3 regions of the Pelagibacterium mangrovi genome follow, and region 2 is predicted to be linked to each of the others. Evidence: riboswitches for the same ligand, from Rfam matches in the RefSeq annotation. Region 2 holds a riboswitch; each other region holds the start of a gene.
What was found. A riboswitch is a leader RNA that binds a small molecule or an ion and turns the genes downstream of it on or off. The one in region 2 is predicted to bind cobalamin.
Positions count from the first base shown of each region.

Region 1 (10,319 bases), on a different contig from region 2:
TTGCCGGCCACACCATTGGCGAAACCCTGGGAATCGCGCGCGGCAATACCATCCGCGCTCGCCACGTCGGCACCGACATCATTGCCGGCCTGCGTAACATCGTGGGCGGAGAGGTCCCCGAATACACCAAGCTCCTGGCCGAGGCCCGCGAGCAGGCCTACGACCGGATGGTGGCCAGCGCCCAGGCCATGGGTGCCGATGCGATCATCGCAATGCGCTTCTCAACATCGACCATCTCGCAAGGCGCGGCGGAAATCCTCGCCTATGGCACCGCCGTCAAGCTCGACTGACCGCAAGCGAGATGCCCGAACAGCTCGAAATCACGCCAAACCTTGCGATTCCCCTTTCCGAAATCGAATTGAGTTTCGTGCGCAGTTCCGGTCCCGGCGGCCAGAACGTCAACAAGGTCGCAACGGCGGTGCAGCTTCGGTTCGACGTTCCGGCCTCGGCGTCTCTTCCAGAGCCAGTGAAGACCCGTCTCATCGACAAGGCCGGCGCCCGCGCCACGCGTGAAGGCGTTATCGTCATCACCGCCGACCGTCACCGCACCCAGCCGCTCAATCGCGCTGACGCGCTGTCCCGTCTGGCCGAGCTGATCCGTTCGGCCACCATCGTCCCCCGCAAGCGCCGTCCCACAAAGCCGACGCTGGCCTCCAAGCGGCGGCGCATGGATACCAAAACCCATCGCGGCGCCATCAAGGCCCTCCGGCAGAAAAACCCCTCGAATGACTGATCACCTCCATTGGTGACCACGCTGCATTTTTCGGCAACTATCGCCCAAGGTTCGCCCGGCTCGAAACGTCCTAATCGTTGAAGCATGAAGCAGTAAGGCCGGAAGGAGGAGGAGGAGCGAATGAGTATTTCATTACGCGCAAGCGTCATATTGGCCGCCGCAACGATCCCGTGGGCAGCCCCTCTTGTCGCCCAGGAAACTTCTTTTCCGGCCACGCTCGATGAAGCCTATACGGGAAGTCTCTCCGTCGACTTGTTCCCCGTCGATGGCGGATCGAGCATTTTTCGCGACTGGGGCAGCGCCGAGGTGATCTTTTCCCGGTTGGCCGATGGCACCGTGCAATTCACCACCACGGGCGAGATAGACGAGGAAAACGGCTTCGAAGTGTCCGTGATACTCACCGAACAAGCCGATGGCATCTGGCGTTCGCTCTCACCCGAAGGCATGGTCCAGCTCGACCCGGAGGGGAAACTCCTCTCTATTTCCCTCGATGGCGGGTTCGAACTGATCTGGACCGGGCAATTCGACGCCCAGGGTGGCGCCCTCACCTTCCGCAGGTTCCCCACCGACGCCGCCCCCGCCGAGGAGCGAGACTTCACGGCGATCTTTTCGCTCGATGTCGAACGTCCGCGGCCCGTGCCCCAGCCAGAACCCGAGCAAAAGCCTCAACCCGGCTCGGAAGACGAGGCGGCCTCGGATGGGAACGGCGATTGCGAAAGGATCGAATGGCGCTTGGTCAATCGCTGGAACCCCTGGGGCGGCGGCCTCAGCCTCGAACGCGAACCCTTCTGCGTCAATTGAGGTAGCAGAACCCATAGAGCATCTTGTCTGGCGGGAACCGTTGTGCAAGAAACATTGCGCTTCGGTTCCGCCATTGCGCGCGGATTAAAAGGGAACACGGTGCGGATTACCCATCAGGGGCCAAAACCGTGGCTGCCCTCGCAACTGTAAGCGGCGAGCGTTTCGCAATCATGCCACTGGCTTTGTCCGGGAAGGCAGCGAACGCGCCAGAGCCGCGAGCCAGGAGACCTGCCCAAGCACGATACCATGAAGCCGGACGAGGTGTTCCGGCAGGGGATAGATCATGACCGCGCCGCTCCCGTGTGCTTTTCACCGCATCCTTGCATCCCGTTTCCGGAAAGCGGGAATGTGCAGGCGCCATCTTTCCATTAAACGCTAGAATCGGACTCGGCGCTCTGCGGCGCGGCCTCCTGCCGCCGTTTGACGCCATCTCGTGGGTTCAGCCGGGCATGGGGAGCATCCATCCTTGAGAATTGATATCGCCGGCTTCACACGCGGCACCAAAACCCTCGACCACCGTGCCGTTCTGGATTTTTGCGCCAGAATGGACGCTCTGGGCTATGATGGCATCTGGTTCAACGAATTCCATTTCCAGCAGCCGCCCGATCCCTACCCGTCCACCCTACTTCTAGCCGCCGCAATCTTCGCGCGGACCGAACGCATCCGCGTCGGCACCTCGATCGTCGTCCTTCCGCTCTACCACCCCCTGCTCCTGGCCGAGCAGATCGCCCAGCTCCATTGGCAGAGCGGCGGACGGTTCGATCTCGGCATCGGGCGCGGCACGCATCCGACAACGCTTGAAGCTCTGGGCATATCGGCCGACAGCACCCGTGAGCGTTTCGTGCAGTCCTTCGCTCTCATGACATCGGCCTGGACCCAGCCGACCCTGATCCCCGCACAAAGCGTTTGGCCAAGCTCCTCATTTGCCGTTGGTCCTCTTCTGCCTCCCGGCCAGACCGTGCCCGTCTACGCCGCCGGTTCGACCGCCGAAACAATCGGCTTTTCGATAGATCACGGCTTGCCCCTCCTCCTCAGCCTCGAACCGCCCGAAGCCCGGCAGCTCGCAATCTATGACGAATTGACCGGCAACCGCTCTGGGCGCTACCCCGCCGATTTCTCCATCTCGCGCTATGTGACGATAGCGCCCTCGCGCGCCGCCGCCCTTAATGCCGTCGATGCGTTGCTGCCTCGGCTCTACGACCGCCGCAGGCGCTACGCCATCGCCCAAAACCGCCCTCTCGACACCATCAAGCCGATCGACCGCGATGTCTTTCTTAGCCACCAGATGATCGCCGGCAGCCCCGACGATTGCGTCGAACAGCTCGAGGCTCTCCGCCAGCAAACCGGCATCGACAGCATCCGCCTGATCTTCAATTGCAATGGCGAGGTCCCCGAGCCGGAGGCCGATGCCATGGCCACTCTTTTCGGCCGCGAAGCGCTCGGCGCGCTTCAGGCCCTTCCCTCTCTCACAACCCCACCCATCGAGGTCGTTTCATGATCGATACTCTCCGCCATCCGCTGGCCCAGGCAAGCGCGCTTACGCTCGCCCTGCTGGTCGCAGTTCCGGTTGCCGCCCAAGACACCGGCTTCCCCTACACCGACGAGAACTGCGGCGTCTCCACGACCTATGAGGCGGCACCCGAACGGGCCGTGACGCTCTCCAACAACGCCACCGAACTGATGCTTGCACTGGGGCTTGAAGAGCGGATGGCCGGCACGTCCTACATGGCCAACCTCGAGATCAGCCCCGCCTATGCCGAAGCCTACGCCGGCGTGCCGATCATCTCGCCCCTCGTTGCCACCACCGAGGAACTGATCGAGGTCGAAGCCGATTTCGTTTATGCCGGCTACCCCGACGGATTCAGCGAATCCCGCCACACCCGCGATCAGTTGCACGATCTTGGCATGCAGACGCGCCTCAATACCGAGGGCTGCAATCTCGGCCCGTTCGGCTTTCCCGAACTGTTCGAGGAAATCCGCTCCGTCGCATCCATCTTCGGCGTCGCCGATCGCGGCGAAGCGCTGATCGGGGAGTTGTCCGCGCGCCTCGACGCCGTGGCACAGGACCTTGAAGGCACCGACCCCATTTCGGTCTTCATCTTCAATGGCGGCGACACCACACCCAATGCCGTTCTGGGCAACACGCTGCTCTCGCAAGCCGTCGAGGCAGCGGGCGGCGAGAACATCTTCGCCGATATCGCAAACCGCTATGGTCAGGTGAGCTGGGAACAGATCGCCGAGCGCGAACCCGACTATATCGTGGTCTTCTATTCCGGCACGGCCAGCGGCCAGATCGTTGAAGATCCCGATACCGAGCTCGGCCAGGCCCGTATCGACACCCTCAAGGCCACCCCCGCCATCGCCGACGTGCCCGCCGTGGTCAACGACCACTTCATCCTCATCGATTCGGTCGTCGGACAGCCCGGCCCGAGCACCATCGATGCCGTCGAAACCATGGCGAGAGCGTTCCATCCGGACCTCTTTGGCGAGTAAGCAGCCCATGCTCGACCGCAAGCCGGACACCATCGACAGCGAGGAGCAGTCCCGGCTCCTTGCCATGTTGCGATCCACGCCCGACACCTCGGGCGCCGGCTCTCTTGCGGTCAACGCGCCACCCGAAACCGAGCGGGTGGCGTCGCTCCCCTATGGACTGGCCATGGGGCTTCTGGCCATTGCACTGGCCATTCTTGCCGTGCTGGGCCTGATGTTCGGTTCGGTTTCCGTCCCCGCGCCCACAGCGCTGGGCATTCTCATCAATTGGCTCTTCGGCTTTGAATTGGTCCCCGTCACCTGGCGCGACGTCTATGAGACGATCATCATCGAAACCCGCATCCCCCGCGTCATTCTGGCCGGCGCGGTCGGGGCCACGCTCGCGGCAACCGGGATGACCATTCAGGCAATCGTCCGCAACCCGCTTGCCGGCCCCAGCATCCTTGGCGTCTCCTCGGGCGCCGCCACCGGCGCCGTCGTCGTCATGCGCTGGGGCCTGATCGGCCTTGGCGCGTTCGCGCTCTATATCTCTGCTTTCGCGGGCGCTCTCATCACCCTTATCATCGTCTTCTGGGTCGCCCGAACCGGCGGACAGATGACGCCCACCCGTCTCGTCCTCGCCGGCATTGCGATGAGCGCTGTCCTCAGCGCCCTCACCAGCCTTCTGGTTCTCACCTCTCCCGATCCGCAACTGGCATCGCGCGTCCTGTTCTGGACGCTGGGCGGCTTTGCCGCCGCGCAATGGAAACTGCTCCCCCTGCCCATTGCCGCACTGGTGCTGGGCCTTGGCACAATGCTGATCCAGGCCCGGCGCCTCAACCTCTTGATGGCCGGCGATGAAAGCGCGACCGCACTGGGCCTCGACGTGCACCGCTTCCGCCAGACCATGTTCGTCCTCACCGCCGCCCTCACCGGGGTTATGGTGGCCGTCTCCGGCGTCATCGGCTTCATCGGCCTGATCGTGCCCCACATCGTCCGCTTTCTGGTTGGCGCCGATCACCGCCGCGCCCTTCCTGCGGTCGCACTGGTCGGTGCCAGTTTCGCCATCGCGGCAGATCTCGTGGCCCGCGCAGTGATCTCCCCGCTCGAACTGCCCGTCGGCATCATCACCGCCCTGGTCGGCGGGCCCTTCTTCATCTGGCTGCTGCGCCGCGACGCCAAGGTCCGCGAAACGATATGAGCGTCATCGACCCCGGAACCCTGACCCTCGACGGCGTGAGCTTTGCCGTCAACGGCAAGTCGCTCGTCCAGTCCGTCTCCCTCGACGTCGCGCCGGGGGAAATGATCGGCCTGCTCGGCCCTAATGGCGCCGGCAAATCCTCCCTCCTGCGCACCATCTACCGCACGAACCGCCCAACGGGCGGCCGCGTCCTGGTCAACGGCAAGGACGTGTGGCAGCAATCCGCGCAATGGACGGCCCGCCATGTCGGCGCGGTCCTGCAGGACATGCCCGCCGATTTCCCCCTCACCGTGCGCGACGTGATCGCCATGGGCCGCTCGGCCCACAAGCGCCTGCTCGAAGCCGACACCGACCATGACCATCAGCTAATCGAAGCCGCTCTGGACCTGCTCCAGCTTCAACCACTGCGCGAACGCCTGTTCCGCACCCTATCTGGCGGCGAGCGCCAGCGCGTGCTGGTGGCCCGCGCCCTGGTGCAGCAGCCCGCCGTGCTGGTGCTGGACGAACCGACCAATCACCTCGACATCCACCACCAGATCAACCTGCTCCGTTTCGTCCGCAACCTGGGCATCACGGTGATAGCCGCCTTGCATGACCTCAACCTCGCCGCCATGTTCTGCGACCGGCTGTGCCTACTTCACCACGGCCAGCTCGTCGCTTGCGACCGGCCCGACAATGTCCTGACGTCCGCGAACCTGTCCCACGTTTTTCGGATCGACGCCACATTGACGCGCAATCCCCGCTCGGGAACGATCTGGATCATGCCCGCATAGCTGAACGTCAAGGGTTCCGAGAGAGGAAATGGTGGGCGATGACAGACTCGAACTGCCGACATCCTCGGTGTAAACGAGGCGCTCTACCAACTGAGCTAATCGCCCTTGCCCGCATGGGTTTCGCGGGTCGGCTGCGGAAGGTTTCCGGCAGCAAATGCCGCGCCTGATTAGGCGCAATCCCTGTTCGCGTCAATAGAGCGTTTCCAGTAAAAGTGGATACCACTTTTGCGGTTCGGAAACGCGATAGAACAACAACCTGAGCAATTGAAGCGCTTCGAAGAAGCGCGGAAATGCTCCAAAGACCGCCGACCATTCCCAGGGACAAAATGACAAGACCCCGGTCGATTCCGAGCCGGGGTCTTCCAAGATCGCTATACTGGAACTTAAGCGTTCAGAGCGTCCTTGAGGCCCTTGCCAGCCTTGAACTTGGGCTGGGTCGAGGCAGGAATGTCGATTTCTGCACCCGTTGCCGGGTTGCGGCCCTTGGTGGCCTTGCGCTGGCTGGCAGCGAAAGTGCCGAAGCCGACCAGACGCACTTCGTCGCCGCCCTTGAGCGCCGAGGTGATGGCATCGAAAACAGCATCCACTGCCGCTGCCGCCTGGGCCTTGGTGAGATCAGCCTTCTCGGCGACAGCCGCGCTCAGATCGTTCTTGTTCATAGCGTTTCCTCACAATGATATGCCCATCCGTCGAAGGACGAGCGGAAGCGGCATCACCCTTTTACGATTCCAGGGCAAAAGCAAGGAAAACTGCGGGATTCAGGCGGTTTTGGCGTGCAAAACACCCCAAAAAACGCACGATGGATCAATTGTGGCAAGCCCCTCGCGTCAAAGTTAACCCCGTAGGCGCGGCAAGGCCCACCTCGACTGCGAATCACCTCAACTTCCCAACGCGAACCTTTTGCCCGCTCCCGCGCTAAAGGCTCGGGCCAAAAGAAACGGCGCCCCCGCGAGGGAGGCGCCGCCTTGGATTTATCGATGGAACGAGGTTCAGTGCGGCAGCGCCGCTCCCGCATCTTCCCCTTCGGCGGCCGGCACCGGCTTGGCGTCGTCGTCGAAAGTCCACTCGATCGCCTGGGGCATTTCCACGAGCGCATGCTCGAGCACTTCGCCCATCCGGCTCACCGGAACGATTTCGAGGCCTTCCTTGACGTTGTTCGGCACTTCCTTGAGGTCGCGCACGTTCTCTTCGGGGATCAGCACCTTCTTGATGCCACCCCGCAGAGCCGCCAGCAGCTTCTCTTTCAGCCCGCCGATCGGCAGCACCCTGCCCCGCAGCGTGATTTCGCCGGTCATGGCGACGTCGTGGCGAACCGGAATGCCCGTCATCACCGAAACGATGGCGGTGGCCATGCCGATACCCGCCGAAGGTCCATCCTTGGGCGTCGCGCCTTCCGGCACGTGCACGTGGATGTCGCGCTTCTCGAACAGGGGCGGCTTGATACCGTAGTCGAGGGCCCTTGCCCGGACGTAAGTGGCGGCAGCCGAAATCGACTCCTTCATCACGTCCTTGAGGTTGCCCGTCACCGTCATCTTGCCCTTGCCCGGGCTCATGATGCCTTCGATGGTCAGCAACTCGCCGCCAACCGAAGTCCAGGCCAGCCCGGTCACCACTCCAACCTGCGGCTCTGCGTCGATCTCTCCGTAACGGAACCGCGGCGCGCCGAGATATTCCTCGACCACTTCGGGCGTCACGACGATCTTCTTCTTGCCGGTCAGGAGGATTTCCTTGACGGCCTTGCGCATCAGATTGGCAATCTCACGCTTGAGATTACGCACGCCGGCCTCGCGGGTGTAACGCCGCGTCAGAAGCATCAGGCTCTCATCGGGCAACTCGAATTCCTCGGCGCGCAGGCCGTGTTCTTTGAGCGTCTCGGGAATGAGGTGGCGGCGGGAAATCTCCCACTTCTCCTCATCGGTATAACCCGACAGCCGGATGATCTCCATGCGGTCCAGCAAAGGTCCGGGGATGTTGAGCGTATTCGCCGTCGTCACGAACATCACGTCCGAAAGGTCGAAATCGACTTCCAGATAATGGTCGTTGAACGTCGAGTTCTGCTCGGGATCGAGCACTTCGAGCATCGCCGAAGACGGATCGCCCCGGAAGTCCTGGCCCATCTTGTCGATCTCGTCGAGCAGGAACAGCGGATTGGCCTTGCCTGCCTTCTTGAGCGACTGGATCACCTTGCCGGGCATCGACCCGATATAGGTCCGCCGGTGGCCACGGATTTCCGCTTCGTCTCGCACGCCGCCCAGCGACATACGGACATACTCACGTCCCGTAGCCTTGGCGATCGAACGCGCCAGCGAGGTCTTGCCCACACCCGGAGGGCCGACGAGGCACAAAATTGGGCCCTTGAGCTTGCCGGTCCTGCTCTGGACCGCAAGATACTCGATGATCCGTTCCTTGACCTTGTCGAGTCCGTAGTGATCGGATTCGAGCACGTCCTCGGCATATTTCAGATCGCGCTTGACCTTGCTCTTCTTGCCCCAGGGCAGGTTGAGCATCCAGTCGAGATAATTGCGCACGACGGTCGCTTCGGCCGACATGGGGCTCATCTGCTTGAGCTTTTTCATCTCGGCGTCGGCCTTCTGCCGCGCTTCCTTGGAGAGCTTTGTTTTGGCGATGCGCTCCTCGAGCTCCTGAAGCTCGTTGGTGCCGTCCTCGCCATCGCCCAGCTCGCGCTGGATCGCCTTCATCTGCTCGTTGAGGTAGTATTCGCGCTGGGTCTTTTCCATCTGGCGCTTGACCCGGCTGCGGATACGCCGCTCGACCTGCAGCACGCCGATCTCGCCTTCCATCAGCCCCAGCACGCGTTCCAGCCGCTCGGTCACCGAAGGCGTCGCAAGAATATCCTGCTTATCCTGGATCTTGACGGCCAGATGGCTGGCGATCGTATCGGCGAGCTTTGAGTGCTCGTCGATCTGCGTCACCGCGGCCACGACCTCGGACGAGATCTTCTTGTTGAGCTTGACGTAGTTTTCGAACTCGGTCACCGCCGAGCGCGCCAGCGCTTCGGCCTCGACGGCATCATGGCCCTCGACGGCCAGAACTTCAGCCTGCGCCTCGAAATAATTCTCGGTCTGGACGTAGTTCTCGATTTTAGCGCGATGCAGCCCCTCGACCAGCACTTTAACGGTGCCGTCGGGCAGCTTGAGCAGTTGCAGGACCGACGCGATCGTCCCGATCTCATAAATGCCATCGGGCTCGGGGTCGTCTTCCTGCGCATTCTTCTGGGTCACCACCAGAATATGCTTGTCCTCGCGCATCACCTCTTCGAGCGCGCGCACGGATTTCTCGCGTCCCACGAAAAGCGGCACGATCATCGAGGGAAACACCACGATGTCGCGCAGCGGCAGGACGGGATAAACCTTTTCGCGGTCGAACGGCACTGCAGAGGGTTTGGTGTCGGACATGGACTATCCTTTCGCAATTGCCGGATTGGGAGGGAATGCCCGGCAATTTGTAGTGTCTTGCGCTCCAGTTTGCACCTCACCTGTTAAGGATCAGCCACCCGAAACGACTCTTCGTTCATTAAGATAGGGCAATGGCGCGCGTTCACAAGTTCGACGCAGCCGATTTCCTCGTTTCAAGGCCTGAAAGGGCGCCATGCGCTGGACGCAGGCCGCCATGAAGCGCGCCGCCGGGCGGAACTTCCGCTCCAGCGCCCCCATCTCCCCTTGAGTAAGGCCTCTTAGAGCAGATCGTCGTAATTGCTCTCGCAGATCTCCACCTGGGTCAGAAAGCCCGTATCGTCGGCTTCGGCGAGATCGTAAGCCGCCGAATCGAAAATCGACCAGATTTCATCCACCTCGGCCTGTTGCATGCCGTGCTCGTCGAGCAGCAGCGTGTCGATCTCCGCGCCAAGGTCGAACGCGAGATCCTCATAGTGGTAGGCCTCGTCGCTCTCGGTATCGTGGTAATAGGATTCCTCGAAGAACAGCGCGCTGCACCAGATCGCCTGTATCATCGCCTTGTCCAGCCGCTGCACCAGCTTTGTTTGCGGCTGGGCCATCGCGCCCCCCACACCTGCCAGTATCACGCCTGCGGCGAGTGCGTATTTCCCGAGCTTCATGCGTCCCTCTCTTCGTCGGCGCCTGACCTTTCCGAGGACCATAGTCCGCTTTGTTCACCGGGCAAACACTTCCCACCGAAATTTGCCCGCCGAAACGAAAAAGCCCGGATCTTTCGATCCGGGCTCTCGATCAGGCAATGGTCAGGCGGCCATCAGGCGCCCGATTTCATGTCTTCCTTGGCACGCTCGGCGTAGATGTAAAGCGGGCGAACGTCCTTGTTCTCCACCACTTCCTGGCTGATCACCACTTCCTCGACCCCTTCGAGC
Region 1 covers NZ_JBAFXA010000003.1:53,693-64,011, reverse strand. Annotated here, with positions in the region: gene V4T21_RS05430 (YbjQ family protein) at 1-290, shown strand, start outside; gene arfB (alternative ribosome rescue aminoacyl-tRNA hydrolase ArfB) at 302-733, shown strand; gene V4T21_RS05420 (hypothetical protein) at 854-1,534, shown strand; cobalamin riboswitch at 1,580-1,784, shown strand; gene V4T21_RS05415 (LLM class flavin-dependent oxidoreductase) at 2,001-3,032, shown strand; gene V4T21_RS05410 (ABC transporter substrate-binding protein) at 3,029-4,027, shown strand; gene V4T21_RS05405 (FecCD family ABC transporter permease) at 4,035-5,204, shown strand; gene V4T21_RS05400 (ABC transporter ATP-binding protein) at 5,201-5,977, shown strand; tRNA gene V4T21_RS05395 (tRNA-Val) at 6,007-6,082, opposite strand; gene V4T21_RS05390 (HU family DNA-binding protein) at 6,361-6,636, opposite strand; gene lon (endopeptidase La) at 6,967-9,393, opposite strand; gene V4T21_RS05380 (hypothetical protein) at 9,672-10,052, opposite strand; gene clpX (ATP-dependent Clp protease ATP-binding subunit ClpX) at 10,205-10,319, opposite strand, start outside.
Region 1: it holds a riboswitch for cobalamin, as region 2 does, so the genes downstream of both, V4T21_RS05415 (LLM class flavin-dependent oxidoreductase) here and V4T21_RS07765 ((2Fe-2S) ferredoxin domain-containing protein) in region 2, are expected to answer to the same signal.

Region 2 (10,319 bases):
ATCGTCTCGAAGATGGCGTTGGCCTGCGCTTCTTCATTATAGAACGCGGCAACAAATTTGAGCCATTCGGACGAACCGAGCGGGGTGGGCTCGGTCCGGTTGGACACCATGATCGCCGGCAAACCCCGCTCGCTCACCGTGGTCACTTCATTATAGCCGGGTCCATATCCAGCCATGAAGATCACGTCAGGCTCCAGCGCCAGCGTCGTCTCGAAATCGAGTTCGGATTCCGATCCCACATCCAAAGGATCGCCCGCCGCAGCGACGATATCGGAATACCAGGCATCGCTTTGGGCAAACCCGAGATAGTTCCGGGTCAGTCCCACGATCGAGGGCACCTGCCCGATCTCGTCGATCATGGCCAAAGCATTCCGATGGGTTACGATTGACCTTTCGATGGGCACTTCGACCAGCAAGGCCCCTTCGAGATCGCCCGTCAGCTCGGGCGCGGGCGTGCCGCACTGCACGAGCACATAGGTGAGGCTACCCTCCGAGGAGTCCTCGGTGTCGGCGACCGTCAGCACCTTGTAATTGCCGTGATAGGACGCTTCCCAGAATTGGGAATGTTCGGCGGTGACCTTGTCGGCGAAATAATCGGCCGCCGGATCGAAATCCTCCACGCAAGCGGCCTCGCCAGCCCCGTCTTGAGCGATGGCGTGCGGCGCTCCCGTCAGCGCCGCCAATGCGGCGAGCGCCCATGTCCATTTCTGCATCGATAGAACTCCCTCGATTTTATCTTGCCGATCTCTCGGCCAGCACCCGCAAATGGGCGACAAGGCTCTCGAAATCATTGCCCCCACAAATCTTGCCATCGGCATCCAGCCGCCAGGCCACGCCCTTGTCCGCCAGCGTCTCGACGGACAGGCTGTGATGCGCGCGCGCCTCTTTCCCCACCGGCACGCAGCCGGCGCGCTCGACGGCCCGAGCCGCCCAATGGGAAGACACCCCTGCCCCCGACACCGCCACCCGCGGCCCGCCCTCATCGGCCGTGACGATGAAAGTGCCCACCTGATGGTCGAACGAAATCCCCCGCCCGGCATAAGCGCGGGCGATAGACCCGTTATGAGCGAGGTCTTCAGGGCACCCGGTCTCGAACGTGCCATCCCCATGCACCAGCCAGATCTGGTCGGCGGTGCGCAGCGCCAGTTCGAGGTCGTGCGTCGACATCAGGATCGCCAGCCCGGTTTCATCGACCAATCGCCGGAGCAACGCCGTCAGCTCCACCCGCCGCGTCAGGTCCAGAAAGGCCGTCGGCTCATCGAGCACCAAAATCGAGGGCCGCTGCGCCAGAGCCCTGGCGATCATCACGCGCTGGCGTTCGCCATCCGAGAGTTCGATCACCTGCCGGTCGGCCAGCATCCGTGCCCCCGCCGCGTCGAGCGCCCATTCGACGGTCTCGCGGTCGTCCTGATCCATCGTGGCAAACCAGCCAACATGCGGCGCCCGGCCCAGCGCCACAAGCGCGCGCACCGACATCAGCCCGACATCGACCCGGTCGGTCAAAACCACGCTCAGCCGCTGCGCCCGTTCGCGGGCCGACATGCGGGCAAGGTTCTCTCCGTCGAGCATGACGCGCCCGCCAAGCGGCCGCTGGCTACCCACGAGGCTTCGCAGCAATGTGGATTTCCCCGCCCCGTTCGGCCCGAGCAGAAACGCGAACTGTCCCTGCCGCAAGGTCGCTCGGATATCGGTGAGAACGTTGGCGGGCCGCCCCCGCGCGCCGCGATACCCAACGGTCAGATTATGGGCCTCGATCACCGGCCGCCTCGCCTGATGATCGGCACGAAATTCGGACAGAGCGTTCATGACGGCACCTGCCCCGCTTCGCGGCGTCTTCGCAGCAGCACCCACAGCACCACCGGCGCACCGACAAAGGCGGTGACCGAATTGAGCGGCAGCGAAACAGTAGTCAGCCCATTGCCCCCCGCCACATACTCGGCCAGCAGCACAAGCAGCGCCCCGACCAAAGCCGATCCGGGCAGCACCACGAAATGGTTGGAATCGCGCAAGATACCCCGCACCAGATGCGGTGCCGCCAGCCCAACAAACCCGATCGCCCCGCAATAGGCCGTCACAACCCCGGCCAGCACCGCGACGATGGCGAGCGCGGCGAACTGAATGGGCCGCACCTTGATCCCCATGGTTGCGGCGTAATTTTCGCCCAGCAGCAAAATGTTCATCGGCTTGGCGAGGATCAGCGAGGCGAGAATGACGATAATGCAGGCTGGAGCCACGACCTGCAGGTCATGCCAGCTCACGTCGCGCACCGTACCGCGCGTGAACGAGGCAAGCCCCTGCAACCGCTCGGGATCGGCGTAATAGACCAGCACGTCGACCAAGGCGCCCGAAAGGAACCCGAACATCACCCCCACGATCAGCACGGTGGTCGGGTTTCCCACCCGGCGCGCGAAGGCCAGTGCAAGCACCAGCACCAGCCCCGCCCCCGCGACCGACGCCCCCGTCACCCCGAGCTGGCGCACGATGGTCAGTCCCGACAGCCAGCCGGTGGTCGACGTCCCCAAAATAACGATGGCCGCTCCCAGCACCGCGCCCGAACTCACGCCCAGAACGAAGGGATCGGCCAGCGGATTGCGGAACAGCGTCTGCATCAGCGCTCCGCCCACACCCAGCGCCGCGCCGGCAAATATCGCGGTAATGGCCTTGGGCAGCCGCGCATCCATCACGATGACGCGGTGAATGTCCCGGCTTCCTTCGCCGCCGAGCAAAATCTGCGTCACCTCGCTGATCGGGATAAACACCGTCCCGCGCGCAAGCAGGATCAGAAAGCCCAGCACGACCAGCGCGATGAACACTGAAAAGCTGATCACCACGCGGCTGGGCCGGACACGCGCCGGCATTGGCGCCGTCAAAGTCGACATCTGGTGCCCTCCCTATGCGATCGCTGGTTTGGCCGAGGCCGAAAAAAACAGATGCTCGGGCAGCGTCGTCTCCTCGACGATCACCGAGCGCACGAACCCCTCCACCGCTTCGCTATCGGGCAGCCGATACCATTCGCCACGCGGATAGACGGCGACCATCGGCCCCTTGTTGCAGGGAAACATGCAACCGGTGCGCGTCGTGAGGCATTTGCCCGATGCACCCTGTCGGCTGATTTCCGATTTCAACGCCACCACCAGCGATGCCGCATCGCGGTAGTGGCAGCGCGGCCCGGTGCAAACCAGGATATGGTGAGAAAAATCGGGCGGCGTTTCCCAGCCCGGCTTGCCCAGACTGGTCTTGGCCGTCGTCGCGGGTTGGGCCGTCTCGATATTGTCGAGCGCCGCAATCGCCATGCGCTCGAGCACATCGCTGGTTTCGAGCACTTCCCGCCCGATCGCAACGTCCAGATCGGCCCTGTCGGTTTTCTCCAGCCAGTGCCCCACCGCGCCCGGCAGCCAGGCGCGCATGGATTCGGCGAACGGCAGCCCGATCGGCTGGATCAGGATGCGCCGATGCCCTTGCGCGACAAGGCTATCGAGCGCGTCGGGCAGGCTCTCGGAGGCTCCCTCCAGCCGCACCAGCACCGAGGGCACGGCAATCGCCGCCTCCAGCCGCGCCGCCATGGCCTTGAAGCGCCCGGCACTCAGATTGGCCTGCGAGATGGCAAAGAGAACGGCGTCCGGTTGCAGCCCGTCGGCTCCCGGAACGGGACGGACAGGCGTAACGGGCCACTGCGGCGAGCGGATGGTCATCAAACAATACTCCCGCCGAGACACCTCGCTCGGCTCAAAGGTCGTGTTGTTGCGGCAGGTCTACTGGCTCCCGGCTCAAATGCCCGCCGCCGCCTTCCCAGCCCCATGGGGCCAGTGGCAGTTTGGCGACAGGCTCGCCGGTTACAGTTGCGAGGGCAGCCACGGATTTGGCCCCGATTGGGTCGTCCGTACCGTGTTCCCTTTTAATCCGATCCGCGTTCGTCATGCGGATCGAAACCGTAACGCGCACACAATGTCAGCTTGGCTAGCAACGCGCAAGCAGCCATCGAGGGCAGTCGAAATCGATGTGTGCCATGATTGTCTCTCCTCCATGCGAAGGCTGAAACCAAAACGGGGCCCGGGACTTAACGCCCGTTTCGGCCTCGCCGGTCAGCGATCGATAAAGGCAGTGTGCCGCAAGCGCCGGCGCAAAACCTGCACATTCTGTTCCAGTTTTCTGTATAAAACTTGCACAGCCAGTTCCAGTTTTCGCCCGCCCCACGACTCGAAAGAAAAAAGGCACGGACCGAAATCCGTGCCTTTGAAATCGCCCCTTACTGCGGGACCTTGATCGGCTCCAGCGGAGCCACGATCTCGGCCCGGCGATCCTCGAACCAGGGCGGCAGCATCAGGCTCTTGCCCAGCTCCTCGATCGGCTCGTCGGTGGCAAACCCGATATCGCAGGTGGCAAATTCGGTGAGCACGCCCCCGGGCGACCGGCAATAGACCGAGTGGAAGTAGTTGCGGTCCTTCTGCTCGGAGGAGTCGGTGTAGCCAAGGCCTTCCAGCCAATCCTTGAGCTGCTTCTGGGTGTCGTCGTTTTCGACCTGGAACGCGACGTGGTGCACGGTGCCTTCACCGAACGTCCACGATCCCTGGGGCGTATCGGCGTCCTCGCGCAGGATCACCGTCTTGCACGGCCCGCCACCGTTGATTTCATACTGGTGGTAGTTCTCCTCCTGCCCGGTCTTTTCAAAGCCCAGCGCATCGACCAGATAGGCGTGCATCGAGGGGACTTCGCGTACCGACATCACGACGTTGTTGAAGCCCTTGACCGAATTGGCTTCCGAGATTTCGCTGGTCGTCCAGCCCTTGCGGGTGTCGCGATTGTCGCCGACAACTTCGTAGCCCAGCCCCACGGGATCTTCGAAATAGATCCGGTCCTTGCCGAACAGGCGCTTGACGCCCGAATGCTTCACGCCATGGCGTTCGAGGTGCTGCGCCCAGAAATCTAGGCTGTCCTCTCCCACGCTATAGGCGGTCACGGCAACCTGGCCGGTGCCCCTGCGGCCCTTGCGGCCGTCCTGGCGATACGGAAAAGTGGTCATCACGGTGCCGATTTCGGCATCCGCATTGGCGTAATAGAGGTGATAGATCGGAACCTGGCCGTCAAACAGAACGGTCTGCTTGATCATCCGCTGGCCCACGACCTGCGTCAGGAAATCGATGTCCTCCTGAGCACCGCCCACGCACGATGTGACGTGGTGGATGCCCTTCACGAGCTTATGTTCGTCGCGCATAGTATACCTTTTCTGTACCGGACCATCGCCGGACGTCTTCGCGATTGTCTCTTCCCAAACCGTCCGCCAGTCACAGGAACGGGCGGCTCTCGAGCGGATCGGTGGGGAAGGCTTGGCGTTCCCCCGTCCATGAGAAAATCTAAGCGCGGACGCTGGCTGGGACCTGCATGATCCGTTGCGAAATTCTGCACGAAACAAGCGAATGCCAGCCCTCTCGCAAGTCGTTGATAATCAACGATTTTTCGAGAGCACTGGCATCATGGAGTCGTGTAGGCTCTATTCCTCGTCGGTATGTTCGAGCCGCTTGCGCGTTGGAAACAGGTGGATATTGGTGGCCGAGGAGAACATGCCCCACAGCCCCTTGGGCGCGAACAGCATCATGACGATGGCGACCAGCCCCAAAAACATCAGATACCAGGGCCCGAACGCCGAAAACCACGAGCGCAGCAGGATGAAGACGATGGCCCCGATGATCGGCCCCTCGATGGTCCCCAGCCCGCCGATGACGACGATGAAGATCACATAGGCCGTCCAGTCCATCAGCGAGAACGCCGCATCGGGCGAGACGCGCGCCTGCTGCAGGAAATACAGCGCCCCGATCAGCCCCGCCCCGAACGCGGCGAACACATAGATCAGAAACTTTGTGCGGTTGATATCGATCCCCACGCTTTCGGCGGCGATCTCGCCATCCTTGATGGCCGAGAGCGCCAGCCCCAGCCGCGAGCGCAGCATGATATAGGCGACGATCACGATCATCACGACAACCGCCAGCGCCCCCCAATAGATGACGATCTCGCGCGCCGCCGCGGAGCGAACCCCGAACAATTCCGCGGCGAAATCGAGCCCGATCATCTCCGAAGTCGCCGCGCGCGGCAGCGCCGTGCCGGTGCCCCCGCCCAGCGCCGGCCAAATTGCGGCGATCAGCCGGAACACTTCGGCCACCACCCAGGTGACCACCGCGAAATAGGCGCCCTGCAATCGGAACACCACCAGCCCCACCGGAATGGACAGCAACGCCACGAACACCGCCGAGATCAGCACCGAAACCAGCGGATCGGCCCCCATCATGATCACGACATAGAACATGCCGTAGGCGCCCACGCCCACAAAGGCCTGCTGCCCCACCGAGATCAGGCCCGCATAGCCGGCCATAAGGTTCCAGCACTGCGCCAGCCCGATCAGCATAAGGATCAGGATCAAATCCTGAAGCAGCGCGCGGTCGACGAAACCGGGTGCGGCGAACAGGGCCAGCACCACAAGGCCCATGACGATCATGCCGATTTTCGACACTTTCGTATCCACGACGACGCGGTAATTGCCCTTGGCCGTACCGAGCGCGTCCTTGGCGTGAACCTCTTTTGTAGTATCTGATTGTGAACTCATGGCGTGCCCGCGCACCCTATTGTTTGGGGAACAGACCGCGCGGCCTGAACAAAATGATCAACAAGAAAACGATGTGCCCGAAGAGGATCTGGTACTGGGGATGGATCGCCGCCCCGATGGCCTGCGACACGCCCAGGATGATCCCTCCTGCCAGGGTGCCCCAAAGGCTACCCAGCCCGCCGATCACCACAGCCTCGAACGCGAACAGCAGCCGCGCCGGCCCCTGTGACGGATCGAAATTGGAACGCGCACCCATAAAGAACGCGGCGATCGCGATCACGATGAAAGCAAGTCCCATGGCGATGGCGAAAACCTTGTGAGGGTTGATGCCCACGATCTGCACATAGGTCCGGTTGTCCGACGTCGCCCGCAGCTTGCGCCCAAGCGCGGTCATATAAAACAGCGCCGAAAGCCCCCCGATCACCGCGACGGCGGCGATAAAGGTGAGCAGCGGCATGACGCCGATGCTGATCCCACCCACAGAGAGCGAGGCCGCCTCGATGCCGCCCAGGCTGAGCCGGCGGCTATTGGCCGAAAACCCTTCCAGCAGCCCGTTCTGGATGATGATCTGCAGCCCGAAGGTCACCAGCAGCGGCACCAGCAGGTTTTCCTCCACTGTGCGGTTGAGGATCACCCGCTGCAACGCCCAGCCCAAGGCAAACAGAAACGGCAGCGCGATCAGCATGGCCCAGAAGGGCGGGATGAAGAATGCCGTCGACAGCGCCAGCATGACATAGGCAGCCAGCACGATGAAATCGCCATGAGCAAGGTTCACCAGCCGCATGACCCCGAAGATCAGCGACAGCCCGGCGGCATAAAGCGCGTAAAGCCCGCCCAACAGCACACCCTGGATGATCGTATTGACAAACGTCATGGCCGCCTAAACCCCAAAATATGCGTTTTGTATCTGCTCGCGCGTGAGCTCGTTCGGCCGCCCTTCGAGGCTCACCCGCCCTTCCATGAAGCAATAGATCCGGTCAGACGCATCGAGCGCCGCCGTCAGATCCTGCTCCACGATCAAAACGGTCGTCCCCCGCCGCTTGATCTCGGCCACCGCCAGATAAACGTCCTTGACGACGGCCGGCGCCAGCCCGAGGCTGATCTCGTCGCACAACAGCACCTTGGGGTTGCTCATCAGCGCGCGGCCGATGGCCACCATCTGCTGCTGGCCGCCCGAAAGCGTTGTGGAGGGCTGGTTTCGCCGCTCCTTTAGAATCGGGAACAGGCCGTAAATAGCCTCGAGCGTCCAGCCCCGGTCTTCGCTCATACCGTGCGAACCGACCATCAAATTCTCTTCAACCGAGAGCGAGGGAAACAGCCTGCGCCCCTCGGGCACCAGCGCCACGCCCTTGCGCACCATGTCGAAGGCCGGCGTGCCGCCCACCGACTTGCCTTCGAGCCGGATCTGGTCGGGCTGGGAGGCGTTAAGCCCGCTCAGCGCGTTCAAGAACGATGATTTCCCCGCCCCGTTCGAGCCGATAATGGCCACCGTCTCACCGGCATTGACCACCACGTCGACGCCGAACAGCGCCTGGAAGTCGCCATAGAACACTTCGAGATTGTGTGTTTCGAGCAGAGCACTCACGATACCGCCTCCTCAATGCCCAGATAGGACCGCCGCACCGCCGGATCGGCCATCACCGCCTGGGGCTCGCCCTCTGCGATCAGCTTGCCGCGCTCGAGCACGATCAGCCGCGAGACGACCGAAAGCAGCGCGTGCACGATGTGCTCGATCCAGATGATCGTTATGCCGCGCTTGTGCAGCGAGCGGATCAGCTCGACCAGCTTGAGGCACTCGCCCTCCGTAAGTCCGCCGGCGATCTCGTCCAGCAGCAGCAGGTCGGGATTGGTGGCCAGCGCCCGCGCCAATTCCAGCCGCTTGCGGTCGAGCAGCGTGAGCTTGCCCGAAACGATATTGGCCTTGTCGGCCAGTTCGGTCATTTCGAGGATGGCGAAAGTCTCTTCAAGCCCCATCTTGGAATCGCCCGAACCGAACTCGGCCGCCACCATCAGGTTTTCAAACACCGTAAGGGTTTCGAACGGCTGGGGTATCTGGAACGACCGCCCGATCCCGCCGCGGCACCGGTCGCGCACGCTGGCGCGGGTGATCTCGTTGCCGTGAAACGAAACAGTCCCCGCGTCGGGGCGCAACACACCGGTGATCAGGTTGAACAGCGAGCTTTTTCCCGCCCCATTGGCCCCGATGATCCCCAGCGCCTCCCCCTGCCGCACGGAGAGGTCAACCCCCTCCGCCGCGACCACGGCTCCAAATCGCTTGGAAACCGATTTCAATTCGAGAAGCATTCGACCCTACCTGCCCGCTTCGCCATAAATTCCCTCCCCTAAAAGCTCGTGCCCGGCGCCCGCCCGAAAAAGGCGTCGTCGAGCAGGCCGCGCAAATCCCCCGCGTCGAGCGGCTGTGGGTTCCAATAGGGATTGTTCATCATGATCTCGACGGCACGGTCGAGATCGCTTTCCTTCATGCCCAATTCGGCCAGCGTCATGGGCGCGTCGAGCCGCTTGGCGAAGGCCCAAAGCCCCGATGCCGCCCTTTCGGACCCGAAGATTTCGGCCACCGGCGCCAGCTCCCGCGCCACGGCGCGTTCGTTGTATGCAGTGGCATGGGGCAGGATGACGGTGTGGGTTGCGGCATGCGGCATATCGAAACTGCCGCCCAAAACGTGGCAAATCTTGTGATGCAGCGCCATGCCCACCGCCCCCAGCACCGTGCCGCAGGCCCATGCGCCATAGAGCGCGTCCGAGCGCGCTTCCTTGTCATCGGGCCGCTCCACGATCACCGGCAGCGCCCGCGCCAAAGCGGCGATGCCTTCCCGCGCCACGATCGAAATGATGGGGTTGCGCTCCTGCGTATAAAGCCCTTCGACCGAATGCGCGATGGCATTAAGCCCGGAGGTCACCGTCATCCTGGACGGCAAGCTCACGGTCAGATCGACATCATAAACAATGACTTCTGGCAGTATCTTCATCGATCGCTGCGTGGTCTTGGCGCCATTTTTCGTCTCGCCCAGAACCGGCGTTGCCTCCGAACCGGCATAGCTCGTAGGAATGACGATCTGGGGCAGATCGGTGCGCAGCGCGATGGCCTTGCCCAGCCCCGTGGTCGAACCGCCGCCGATCGAAACGACGCAATCGGCGGCGATCCTTTCGACCTCTTCGAGCGCCCTTTCGGTCACCTCAACCGGCGTGTGCATGGCCGCGCCCGAAAACAGTCCCGTCGCCCTTCTCCCGAGCGCGGCGACCATCTCCCGCCCAGTCTCTTCCTGCTGCGGCGTGGTCAGCACCAGCGCCCGCGACAGCTCCATTCGCGCAAGCTCATCGCCAACCTGCGCGATGGTCCCTGAACCGAAGACCACGCGCTGGGAAAGCGCTTGATAGACAAATGGATACATAACTTCCTCCAGACGCGGGATATTTGCGCCTTTACTATTCTGGAAGCTAGTTGCTGGCGCCACCCCGCTCCTGCACGTTCTCGCAACGGAACCTGCACAAAACAATCTTTGCGCCTGTACGTCCGGGCGCTAGTTCTGGCACGATTTGCGATAGGCGGCGGGCGTGGTCTGGAAGCGGCGGCGGAACAGGCGCGTCAGGTGCTCCTGATGGGTAAACCCGCACTCGAACGCCACCTCAGCCACCGACATGCGCGTCTCGCGCAGCAGCGACTGCGCCTTGTCGAGCCGCAGATTGACCAGATACTGATAGGGTG
Region 2 covers NZ_JBAFXA010000004.1:33,666-43,984, forward strand. Annotated here, with positions in the region: gene V4T21_RS07750 (ABC transporter substrate-binding protein) at 1-713, opposite strand, end outside; gene V4T21_RS07755 (ABC transporter ATP-binding protein) at 733-1,806, opposite strand; gene V4T21_RS07760 (FecCD family ABC transporter permease) at 1,803-2,879, opposite strand; gene V4T21_RS07765 ((2Fe-2S) ferredoxin domain-containing protein) at 2,892-3,692, opposite strand; cobalamin riboswitch at 3,729-3,949, opposite strand; gene V4T21_RS07770 (ring-cleaving dioxygenase) at 4,247-5,212, opposite strand; gene V4T21_RS07775 (branched-chain amino acid ABC transporter permease) at 5,489-6,487, opposite strand; gene V4T21_RS07780 (branched-chain amino acid ABC transporter permease) at 6,612-7,469, opposite strand; gene V4T21_RS07785 (ABC transporter ATP-binding protein) at 7,476-8,180, opposite strand; gene V4T21_RS07790 (ABC transporter ATP-binding protein) at 8,177-8,899, opposite strand; gene V4T21_RS07795 (maleylacetate reductase) at 8,938-10,005, opposite strand; gene V4T21_RS07800 (helix-turn-helix domain-containing protein) at 10,135-10,319, opposite strand, start outside.

Region 3 (10,319 bases), on a different contig from region 2:
ATGCCACGGAACACCATGCCGAAGGCGGCCGTCGATTTGCCCTTGCCCTTGCCGGTGTGGACGATCAGCAGACCTTTCTCGCCCTGATTGGCCGCCACGAGCTTGTCGCGCGCCACCTTCTTTTTCCGCATCTTTTCGGCGTGATAGGCGTCGCGTTCCGCCTCGGTCATGAAATCGGTTTTCTTGCTCATGGGTGCAAACCCTCCATATGCGCCACGATGCGTCCGGCGGCCGCTTCGGGGGAAAGACGGGTGACGTCGAGATCGAGCCGGTTGGCGTGGATAAAACCCAGCAGCGGTTCGGACCGCCGGCGGCGCATGGCCGTTTCCCGGTCGGTCTCCTTGAGGTTTTCGGCCCGGCCCGGCGCGGTCAGCCGGGCCATGTTTTCCTCGACCGCGCAATCGAGCACCACTGGCACGAATACCGATCCGCGGCGGCTGGCCGTCAATTCCACTTGCGCCAGAAGCGCCCTGTCGTCGGGCGCCTCGAGCATCACATTGGTGAGGATGAAGCTCTGGCCCGGATCGGCATGCCAGGCGATGATCCTGAGCGCCGCATCGCGGATTTGGCGGATTTCCTCCCAGACCCGCTCGCTCACGTCATTGGGGTCGGGCAAAAGCGAAAGGGCGACATTATTGACCAGGTGATTGTCGACCAGCCGCGCCCCGGTCATTGTGGCCAATGCCCTGGCGATGGTCAGCTTGCCCACCCCCGGATAGCCGATCAGATAGATGATGGCGCTCATATCTGCGGCCCCCTGTCGAGATAGGCCGAAGCCGAATTGGAGCGCGGTGTCCAGAACCCGCGCTCGCGCGCCTCGGCGAAGCGGGCCAGCAATTCCTCAAAGCCGAACCGGTTGGCCGCCTCGAGGAACTCCCGTGTCGCGTCGTCCTCGACAAAGGCGGCAAAAGCCAGATCGAAATGATGCGATTTGACCGCTCCCGTGGTCGCGGCAAAGCCGAACATGAAATCGACGGTCGCCACGATCTCAAATGCCCCGCGATAGCCATGGCGCATCATGGCCTCGATCCATTTGGGGTTGACCACCCGCGCCCGCATCACCCGCGCCACCTCTTCCTCCAGCGTGCGCACCTTGGGCGTTTCCGGCCGCGAGGTATCGAGATGATAAGCCGCCGGTCGCGTCCCCGACAGCGTTTCGACGGCGGCCGAAAGCCCGCCCTCGAACTGATAATACTGGTCGGAATCGAGCAGGTCGTGCTCGGTGTTGTCCTGGGTTTGCACCACCGCCTCGGCAGTCCGGAGTCGGTCGGAAAACAGTCCCTTTTCCGCGATCCCCTCCACATGAGCTCCATACGCATATTGCCCCGAGACCAGCACCGCCTCGGCCAGTTCCGCCCGCTCCCGCCATCCGCCGCTCTCGACCAGCTTGCCGACCCCGGCGCCATACGCTCCCGGCGCCGCGCCGAAAATCCGGTGCCCGGCCCGCAGCGCTGCCTCGGCCTCGCTTGCTCCTTCGCCCATCATGGCCAGCGCATCGCTCCGCATGCGTTGGGCTATTGGGTTGTCCTCGACCGGCTCGTCCAGCGCCCCGATGGCCCGCACCGCCTTGTCGAACAGGGCGATCTGGGCCGGGAAGGCGTCGCGGAACAATCCGGAGATGCGCAAGGTCACATCGACGCGCGGCCGCCCGAGCTTGGCCAGCGGGATGATCTCATAGCCCGAAATGGTCAGCGATGCCCCCTGCCACACCGGCCGCGCGCCGATCAGCGCCAGCGCCTGGGCGATGTCGTCGCCCCCGGTGCGCATATTGGCGGTGCCCCAGACGCTCATGGCGATGGCTTGCGGATAGGCGCCGTGATCCTGGAAATGGCGCTTCAAAAGATTATCCGCCGCCTTCTGCCCGAGGGCCCAGGCGGTCTGGGTGGGGATGGCGCGGTTGTCGACGGAATAGAAATTGCGCCCGGTCGGCAGCGTATCGATCCGCCCCCGCGTCGGCGCTCCCGAGGGCCCCGGCGCCACGAATTTCCCGTCCAGCCCGTCGAGCAGCGCCTTGATTTCACTTGGCCCCGAGGCAGCGACGCGCGGCCGGATCACCGTCTCGATCGTGTCGAGCACCGCCCGCGTCGCCGCCCAATCGGGCTGGGGAGCCCGCCCAGTCACCAGTTCCGCCGCCAGCGCTTCGAGCCGTTCGATGGTATCGCCACCGTTGCGCCACACTCCGCCTCGATCCAGCGCATCGGGTTTCGGTCCGGTCCACGCCGCTGCCATATCGAGATCGAGCGGGTCGGCGCCCAGTTTCAAATCGTCGGCCAGCGCGCGGATCAGCGAGGCATCGCCGCCCTTGCCCTCCCCGCGCGACACGCGGGCGAAGGCCACCAGCAGATCGCGCTCGAAATCGCCTTTGGGCGACTGCCCGAAGACGTGCAGGCCGTCGCGGATCTGGGATTCCTTGAGTTCACACAGGAAATTGTCGATCTGGTTGAGCGCCGCCGTCTCGTCCTCGGGCAGCGCCACATCCAGATCGAGCCGCGCATCGCGGGAAAAATCGAGAATGCGGCGCTTGAGCCCATCGAGCCGGCGCTGATCCATCCCCATCGCCGCATAATATTCATCGAGCAGCGCTTCGAGGTCTTTCAGCGGTCCATAGGTTTCCGCCCTGGTCAGCGGCGGCACCAGATGGTCGATGATCGTCGCGCCCGTACGCCGCTTGGCCTGCGTGCCCTCGCCCGGATCGTTGACGATGAAGGGATAAAGATGGGGCACCTGTCCCCAGAGCACCGAAGGATAGCTTTCCGAATCGAGCGCCGTCGCCTTGCCCGGCAGCCATTCGAGATTGCCGTGCTTGCCATTGTGGATCAGCGCGTCCATCCCGAATTCGTGCCTGAGCCACAGATAGGCGGCGATATAGGCGTGCGGCGGCACCAGGTTGGGATCGTGGAAGCTCTCCTCCTCCGCCACATCATAGGCCCGCGCCGGCTGCAGCAGCACCGCCACATTGCCGAAGATCTTGACCGGCAGATGGAACGCCCCCCCGCGCACGAACGGATCATCCTCCGGCGCCCCCCACCGGGCCGGTACGTCCTCGACGATGCAGGGATGGAGTGCGGCGAAGAATTGCCTGTAGCGCTCGAGCGGCATCACCGCATCGGAGGCGCCATGCTGGGGTCGCGCATTGGTCGGCCCGGTCTGGAGGTATTCGATGAGCGCGGTGCCTGAGGCGAGCGGATCGCCCCCCCCCACCTCAGCGCCCCTTCTCCCCTGGTGGGAGTAGGTGGATCGCCCGAAGGGTGAGACGGATGAGGGGTGCGCTGAGCCCGCCCCAAGCGCCCCCGCCGGAGCATCGATCCAATACCCGGCCGCCGCCATCACCCGCAAAATCTCGACGCTCGATTGCGGCGCGTCATACCCCACGCCATTGGCCAGCCGCCCATCGCGCAGCGGATAATTGGCGAGCACCATCCCCACCTTGCGCTCCCCAGCGGACTTCCCTCGCAACCGCGCATAACCCGCCGCCAACTCCACCGCCCGGACCACCCCCTCCGGCTCGGGCGCAAACGAAGTCAGCGGACATTGCGTCCTCTCATGCCACACAGCCTCCGCCTTGTGCCCCACGATCAACGCCCCGATCCGCCCGTCGATCTCGGGCAGTACCACCTGCATGGCGAGGTCCTTGCCCGTCAGCCCGCGCGGATCGGCCTCCCACATCACCGGCGGCCGCGAGCCCTGCACCAGCTGGATCACCGGAGCATCGGTCAGCGCGAAGGGATTTTTCCCGTCTTCGAGCTCCCCCACTCCCAGCGCGAACCCCGTCAGATTGAAAATCGCCGCCGGCTGCAACGCCCCCAGCGCCTCGCGCACGAACCCGGCGCAATCGCGCGATTTGAGCGACGAGATGACTATGGGAACCGGAACGAGGCCCTTGCGCTCCAACCCCGCGATCAACGCCTCCACCGTCGCCGTCCCTGCGCCTTCGAGCACGGCGCGGTAAAAGAGGATGGGGACACAATCGGACGATTGCGCCCGCGCCCGATGCTGCGCCTCCTCCGCAGCCCCAGAGTCTGCGTGGACCTCACCCTTCTCCCCTTGCGGGAGAAGGTCCCCCGAGGGGGCGGATGAGGGGGGCGCCACGGGATCGAACCCCCCGACAATGCCCTTCTCCCGATCCCAAAACCCGAACGCCGGAAACGTCGTGGGCTCCACCGGCACCGCCCCACCATCCGCCAGCGCCCGAAATGCCGCCAGAATCGCATCGGCATTGTCCACCCCGCCGGCCACAAACAGCCGATGCAGCGCATGCCAATCGGCCTCGGCCACCGTCGAGCGGGCCAGCAGCACAGGGTCAGCCACCGTATCGCCGGGCAAAAACGCCAGCGCGATGCCCTTTTGCCGCGCCAAAAGCTCGATCTCGTCGCACCCATAGGCCCAATAGCCCGCCCCGCCGATCAGCCGGATAACGATCAACCCGGCCTCGGCCAGCGTATTCTCGCACCAGAGATCCACGGAAAAATTGTGCGTCAGCCGCATTAGATTGGCCAGCCGCAGGCCCTCCTCCCCCGCCCGGTCGGCGGCGGCGGCGAGCATGGCCAGTTCGCTGTCGGCCGAGGAGGCGAATACGAACCGCCCCGGCGTCTGGGCGAGGTCGATGGCCTCGCCCTCCTGCTGGAGGGCTCCGGCTTGTGCGGCAAGAAGGTGCATGGCGCTTTACGCCGCCTCGGCGACCTTTTTCAAACGCGCTTCGATGGCGTCGCGGGCCAGCGGGCTTTCCCCGATCACCACGAGCCGCGTCACCTTCTCCTCGCCCTCGCGCCAATCCCTGTCGAAATAGGCATTGACCCGCGGCCCCACCGCCTGGATCGCCAGCCGGGCCCGCGCGCCGGGAATGGCGGCAAAGCCTTTCAGGCGCAGAACGTCATGGGTGGCGATGGTGTCGGCAATGGCGCTCAAAAGCTGATCGCGTCCCAGCCCCGACGGCAAGGTCACCGAAAAGGAATCGAAATCGTCGTGCTCATGGCCTTCTCCGCCAGGGTCCATCTCGTGATGACTTTCGCGCCCGGACAAATCGTCTTCCGAGCCGATGCCGAGCCCGAGCAGCGCCAGCGCATCCACATGCCCGTTGGCGGCGCGCACGATCGCCGTGCCCTTGCGCATATGCCCGCGCAGTTCGGCCTCCACGGCCTCGAGCGCGCGCTCGTCCACCAGATCGGTCTTGTTGAGCACGATCATGTCGGCGGCGACCAATTGATCCTCGAACAATTCGCCCAGGGGGGTATCGTGATCAAGCATCTCGTCGCTGCGCCGCTGCGCGTCCACCGCCGCTTCATTGGCCGCGAACCGCCCCTCGGCGAGCGCCGCCGCGTCGGCCACCGTCACGATGCCGTCGATGGTCACTTCCGCCTTGATCTCGGGCCAATTGAAGGCACGGATCAGCGGCTGGGGCAAAGCGAGGCCCGAAGTTTCGATGACGATATGGTCGGGCCGGTCGGGCCGGGCCAGGATGGCCTTCATGGTGGGGATGAAATCGTCGGCCACGGTGCAGCAGATGCAGCCATTGGCCAGTTCGATCATGTCCTCCTCGCGGCACGTCTCGTCGCCGCACCCGGCGAGCACGTCCTTGTCCACCCCGATGTCGCCGAATTCATTGATGATCAGCGCGATACGCTTGCCCTTGGCGTGGGCCAAAAGGTGACGCACCAGCGTGGTCTTTCCGGCGCCCAGGAACCCCGTGATAACGGTGGTCGGAATCTTGGTGTCAGTCATAATTTTTGCCTCGCAACGCGTCCACCCGACGCGGAAAATGAGTGATGCCCGAGGCTCCCTTTGGGAAAGCCTCGTCCGGATGTGCTGGCAGGTCTCCTGGCTCGCCGCTCGATCGGACGAACTCCCCTTCCCGGCCTTATGGCCAGTGGCGTTGCGGAGATCGTCCATCGCGACTTACAGTTGCGGGGGCAGCCACGGCATTGGCCCCGTCAAGGGTCGTCCGCACCGTGTTCCCTTTTGCTTCCCCATCCGACTCTCTTGCAACGAAAGGGGAACCAACACGGTTTAACCTCTGACACGCCCACCAAGTTCGAGTCAATTGCATCGCCGGGCGGGCGCGCCTATCAAACAGGCAAACGGGGAGAGACGACGACCATGAAGATGCGGCGGTTGGGCAAGACGGGTCTGTGGGTGTCGGAAATCGGGCTGGGCTGCTGGCAATTGGGCGGCGATTTCGGCCCCATGGAAGACACCGAAGCCTCCACGATCCTTGCCAACGCCGCCCGCCTGGGCGTCAATTTCTGGGACACCGCCGACGTTTATGGCAACGGGCTGTCCGAGCACCGCATCGGCACCTTCTACGGCAAGCCCGAAGACCTTGTCGTCGCCACCAAGGTCGGCCGCTCGGCTTCGCTCTATCCGGACAAATATACAAAGGGCGGCATCAAGGACAGTCTCGAAGAATCGGCGCGCCGGCTGCTGGTCGAAACCATCGATCTCGCCCAGCTCCATTGCGTCCCGCGTGAGGTGCTCGAAGCGGGCGAGATTTTCACCTGGATGAACGAGATCCAGGCCGAAGGGCTGATCAGGAATTGGGGGGCGAGCGTGGAAACCATCGCCGAAGCCGAAATCTGCCTCGAGCAGGAAGGGCTCTCCACCCTCCAGATCATTTTCAACATCTTCCGCCAGGATGCCGCCGATGGCCTGCTCGAGAAGGCCAGGGACAAGGATGTCGGCATCATCGTCCGCCTGCCGCTCGCTTCGGGGCTCCTGTCGGGCAAATACAGCGCCCAAACCGAATTCTCACCCAGCGACCACCGCAGCTACAACCGCGAAGGACAAGCCTTCTCGGTGGGCGAAACCTTTGGCGGCATTCCGTTCGAAAAGGGCGTCGAACTCGCCGATCAACTGCGCGGCTTCGTGCCCGAGGGCCAGCGCATGAGCCTTTTCGCCCTGCGCTGGATTCTGGACCACGATGCCGTCTCCACCGTCATCACCGGCGTCTCACGGCCCGAACAGATCGGGGTCAACGCGGAAGCCAGCGACATGGCAGAGCTTTCCTCCCAGGTGCACGCGCAACTCTCGGGGTTCTATCGCGACACGGTCAGGCGCCATATCCGCGGTGAAGTCTAGGTTTCACACCGCTGAAGATTGCGCTTGATTTTCCTCCGTCCAAGCGCATTGGATATCGCCATCCGGCCCGCCGATCGTGGCGGGCTTTTGCGTGAGCTTTATTGATGCCATCCGCCATCGCCGCCACCCCCTCGCTCGTCGCCCTTGTCGCGCCCATCCTGCTGCTGGTCGCATCGAACGTCTTCATGACCTTCGCCTGGTATGGGCACCTCAAATTTCCCGGCGCCGCGCTCTGGGTGGTGGTGCTGGTGAGCTGGGGCATTGCGTTTTTCGAATATTGGCTCGCCGTGCCGGCCAACCGCATCGGCTATGGCCTCTATTCGGCCGCCGAGCTCAAGACCATCCAGGAAGTGATCTCGCTTTCGGTCTTCGCGCTGTTCGCCATCTTCTATCTGGGCGAAAAATTCACCCTCAATCACATAGTAGGCTTCAGCTTCATCGCGCTCGGTGCGTTCTTCATCTTCAAGGGACCGATCAGGTAGGGGCCGCCCGAAGACGGCCCCTTCCAAAGTCAGTGCACGGCGCCCGAACCGCCCGCCACGACGACTTCATAGGGCAAGCCGGGTACGGCGATCTCGCCGACGGCTTCGAACGCTTCGGCATCAATGCGGTGGATGATGCTTTCCCTGGGGTCAGTCACCAGAATCTCGTCCCCCGCCACAGCGATGCGCGGACGCGGATCGGCCCAATGGCCGTCCATGGAATAGGGTTCGGTGAGCGCGAGCGTATCGGCGATCTCGCCCGAAAGCGTATTGAGCCGGTGCAGATTGCCGTCCTCGGTGAAGATATAGGCCCATTGCGGCCGCACATTATCGAGCGCGAAATGCACGCGCCGCGTCGGCAAATCGACCAGATCGAAACTTTCCTCGGCCGGGTCGATCAAAACCACCCGGTCGGCGCCGAAATTGCCGAGGAAATATTGGATGCCCACCCCGCCCAGCAGCGTCGAAACCTTGCCCTCGGGCAACTCGTCTCCATAGGGCAGATGGCTCACCTGGGGGCCCTGCGCGCTGTCGGTCACCAGCAGCAGGCCCGTCTCGCAGGCGATGGCGAGCAGATTGCCCGAGCTGGCCTCCCCGTGCAGCCCCTGGCACTGATAGGTTTCTCCGACCCTGTTGTCGTTTCCGTCGAGCACATTGACCCCGACCGGCAGTTCGGATGGGTCCTCGGGATGCGGCTCGGTGATCAGCACGTAATCGCCATAGGCCGCCGCAACCCCGTGATGGGGCACGCCTGCGGAAACGATGCGCGGCTCATCGGTGCCGAACCCCGCTTCTCCGACAATTTTCGCCACTCCTTCATTGTCGAAGAACAGCGCAATCTGTCCGTGATGCTCGACGAAATGGACCGGATAGTCACCCTCGACCGCTCCATCGATGAGTTCGGGTTCGCTGATTTCGATATCCCCGTGGTCACCGTGATCGTCGATGGCGATCCCGGTCGAGATCGCCTGGACGATGTCGTTGTCGCCCTGTACGGCAAAGACGGTTTGGCCGCTCGCGGTCCCATAGAGCCGCGCGGGCCCCTGGAGCGTGAAGGTTTGAGCCACTTCGCCGGCCTCCAGATCGATGACGCTGACGGTGGATTCCGCTTGGTCGGCGACAAACGCGCGATAGAGGGTCACCTCATTGGCCAAGACCGATCCGGGCAGGGCCAGGCCGGCCAGCAGCATGGCGCGCAGAGAATTTGAACGCATCTCGTCTTCCTTTCATTATACGATATAACGTAACAATTGCTGACGGATCGAAACCCGAAAAAGGCTCGCACCACAGCCGTGTGGAAAAGATCAGGCGGGACGGGAGCATCACCGCACGCTCCCGTCCCTATGCCCGGCCAACCGGGTCCGGCAGGCAAACCGGCTTTGTCTCAGTCGGCAAGGCAATCGGTGAGGCTGGTCGCAAGGTTTTCGATCAGCGTGAAATAAAGCCCGGGTCCATCCGCGATATCGGCGCCCAGCGGATCGAGCGTGCCCAGCCGCGCGCCCGTCCCCGCGGCGACGCTCTCGACGACCTGGGGCGAAAACTGCGGCTCGGCGAAAAGACACACGGCATCGGCCTCGCTCACCACATCGCGGATTTCGGACAGCCGCCCGGCCCCCGGCGCAATCTCGGGATTGACGGTAAAGCTGCCGGTCGCCTCGATATCGAAGCTGTGCTCGAAGGAATGATAGGCGTCGTGGAAGACGAAGAAGGATTTGCCGCGCACGGGCGCGAGCTGTGCGTCCACCCGCGCGCTCAGGGCATCGAGCTCGGCGACCAGGCGCTGCCCATTGGCATTATAGGCCTCTTGATTGTCCGGATCGGCGGCGATCAGCGCATCGGCGATCGCGGCCACCATCAGGCGCGCATTGTCGGGCGAAAGCCAGATATGGGCGTCGGCATGATCATGATCGTGATCGTGCCCATCCTCATCCCCATGCGAATGGGGCTCGAACAGCCCGCCCTCGCGCAGCGGGAGCAGTTCTATCCCCTCGACACCGATCAGCGGCACGATGGTCGCGTCCCCGCCCAGCGTATCGAGAATCGAGGTCATATAGGTTTCCATCTGCGGCCCGACCCAGAAGATCACTTCGGCGGCTTCGACCTTGGCGGCATCGGAGGGGCGCATGGCATAGCCATGCTCGGAGGCGGCGCCTTCGACCAGGAGGTTGGGCTCGCCCACCCCCTCCATCACCCCGGCCACCAGCGAGTGGATGGGTTTGAGACTGGCGAGAACATTGGGGGCGGCAAGCGCCGGGTTGGCGGCGAGAAGGGCAAAAGCGGCGGGCACGATGAGCGCGAGGGCTTTATTGGGCATTGTCGGAACGGCTCCGGGCAACTATGTTATGACATTACACGGCAATGTAATGCTATAACGTTTACATCGCTGTCAATCCGCTAAACGCGCATCGGGGGAAAGTGGTTGCCCGCTTTTTCCTCGAAACCCGCGGCCGACAAGGGCTGAACCAAGCATGAAAAATTCCGTGGCGCCACACCGCGACGATATCGTCAGGGTCCAGGGCATCGGCGTCAACCGCGACGGCCGCTGGCTGGTGCGCGGCGTCGACATGTCCATCGCGCGCGGCGAGATCGTGACGCTGATCGGTCCCAATGGCTCGGGCAAATCGACAACGGTCAAGACCGCGCTGGGCATCCTGAAACCCGACGAGGGTACCGTCTGGCGCGCGCCCAAGCTTTCGGTCGGCTATGTGCCGCAAAAGATCGCCATGGATCGTTCGCTGCCGATGACCGTCGAGCGGCTGATGGGAT
Region 3 covers NZ_JBAFXA010000012.1:40,218-50,536, reverse strand. Annotated here, with positions in the region: gene cobO (cob(I)yrinic acid a,c-diamide adenosyltransferase) at 1-191, opposite strand, end outside; gene V4T21_RS18270 (P-loop nucleotide/nucleoside kinase family protein) at 188-745, opposite strand; gene cobN (cobaltochelatase subunit CobN) at 742-4,656, opposite strand; gene cobW (cobalamin biosynthesis protein CobW) at 4,663-5,718, opposite strand; cobalamin riboswitch at 5,788-6,013, opposite strand; gene V4T21_RS18255 (aldo/keto reductase) at 6,094-7,071, shown strand; gene V4T21_RS18250 (DMT family protein) at 7,176-7,553, shown strand; gene aztD (zinc metallochaperone AztD) at 7,583-8,767, opposite strand; gene znuA (zinc ABC transporter substrate-binding protein ZnuA) at 8,938-9,867, opposite strand; gene V4T21_RS18235 (ATP-binding cassette domain-containing protein) at 10,022-10,319, shown strand, end outside.
Region 3: it holds a riboswitch for cobalamin, as region 2 does, so the genes downstream of both, cobW (cobalamin biosynthesis protein CobW) here and V4T21_RS07765 ((2Fe-2S) ferredoxin domain-containing protein) in region 2, are expected to answer to the same signal.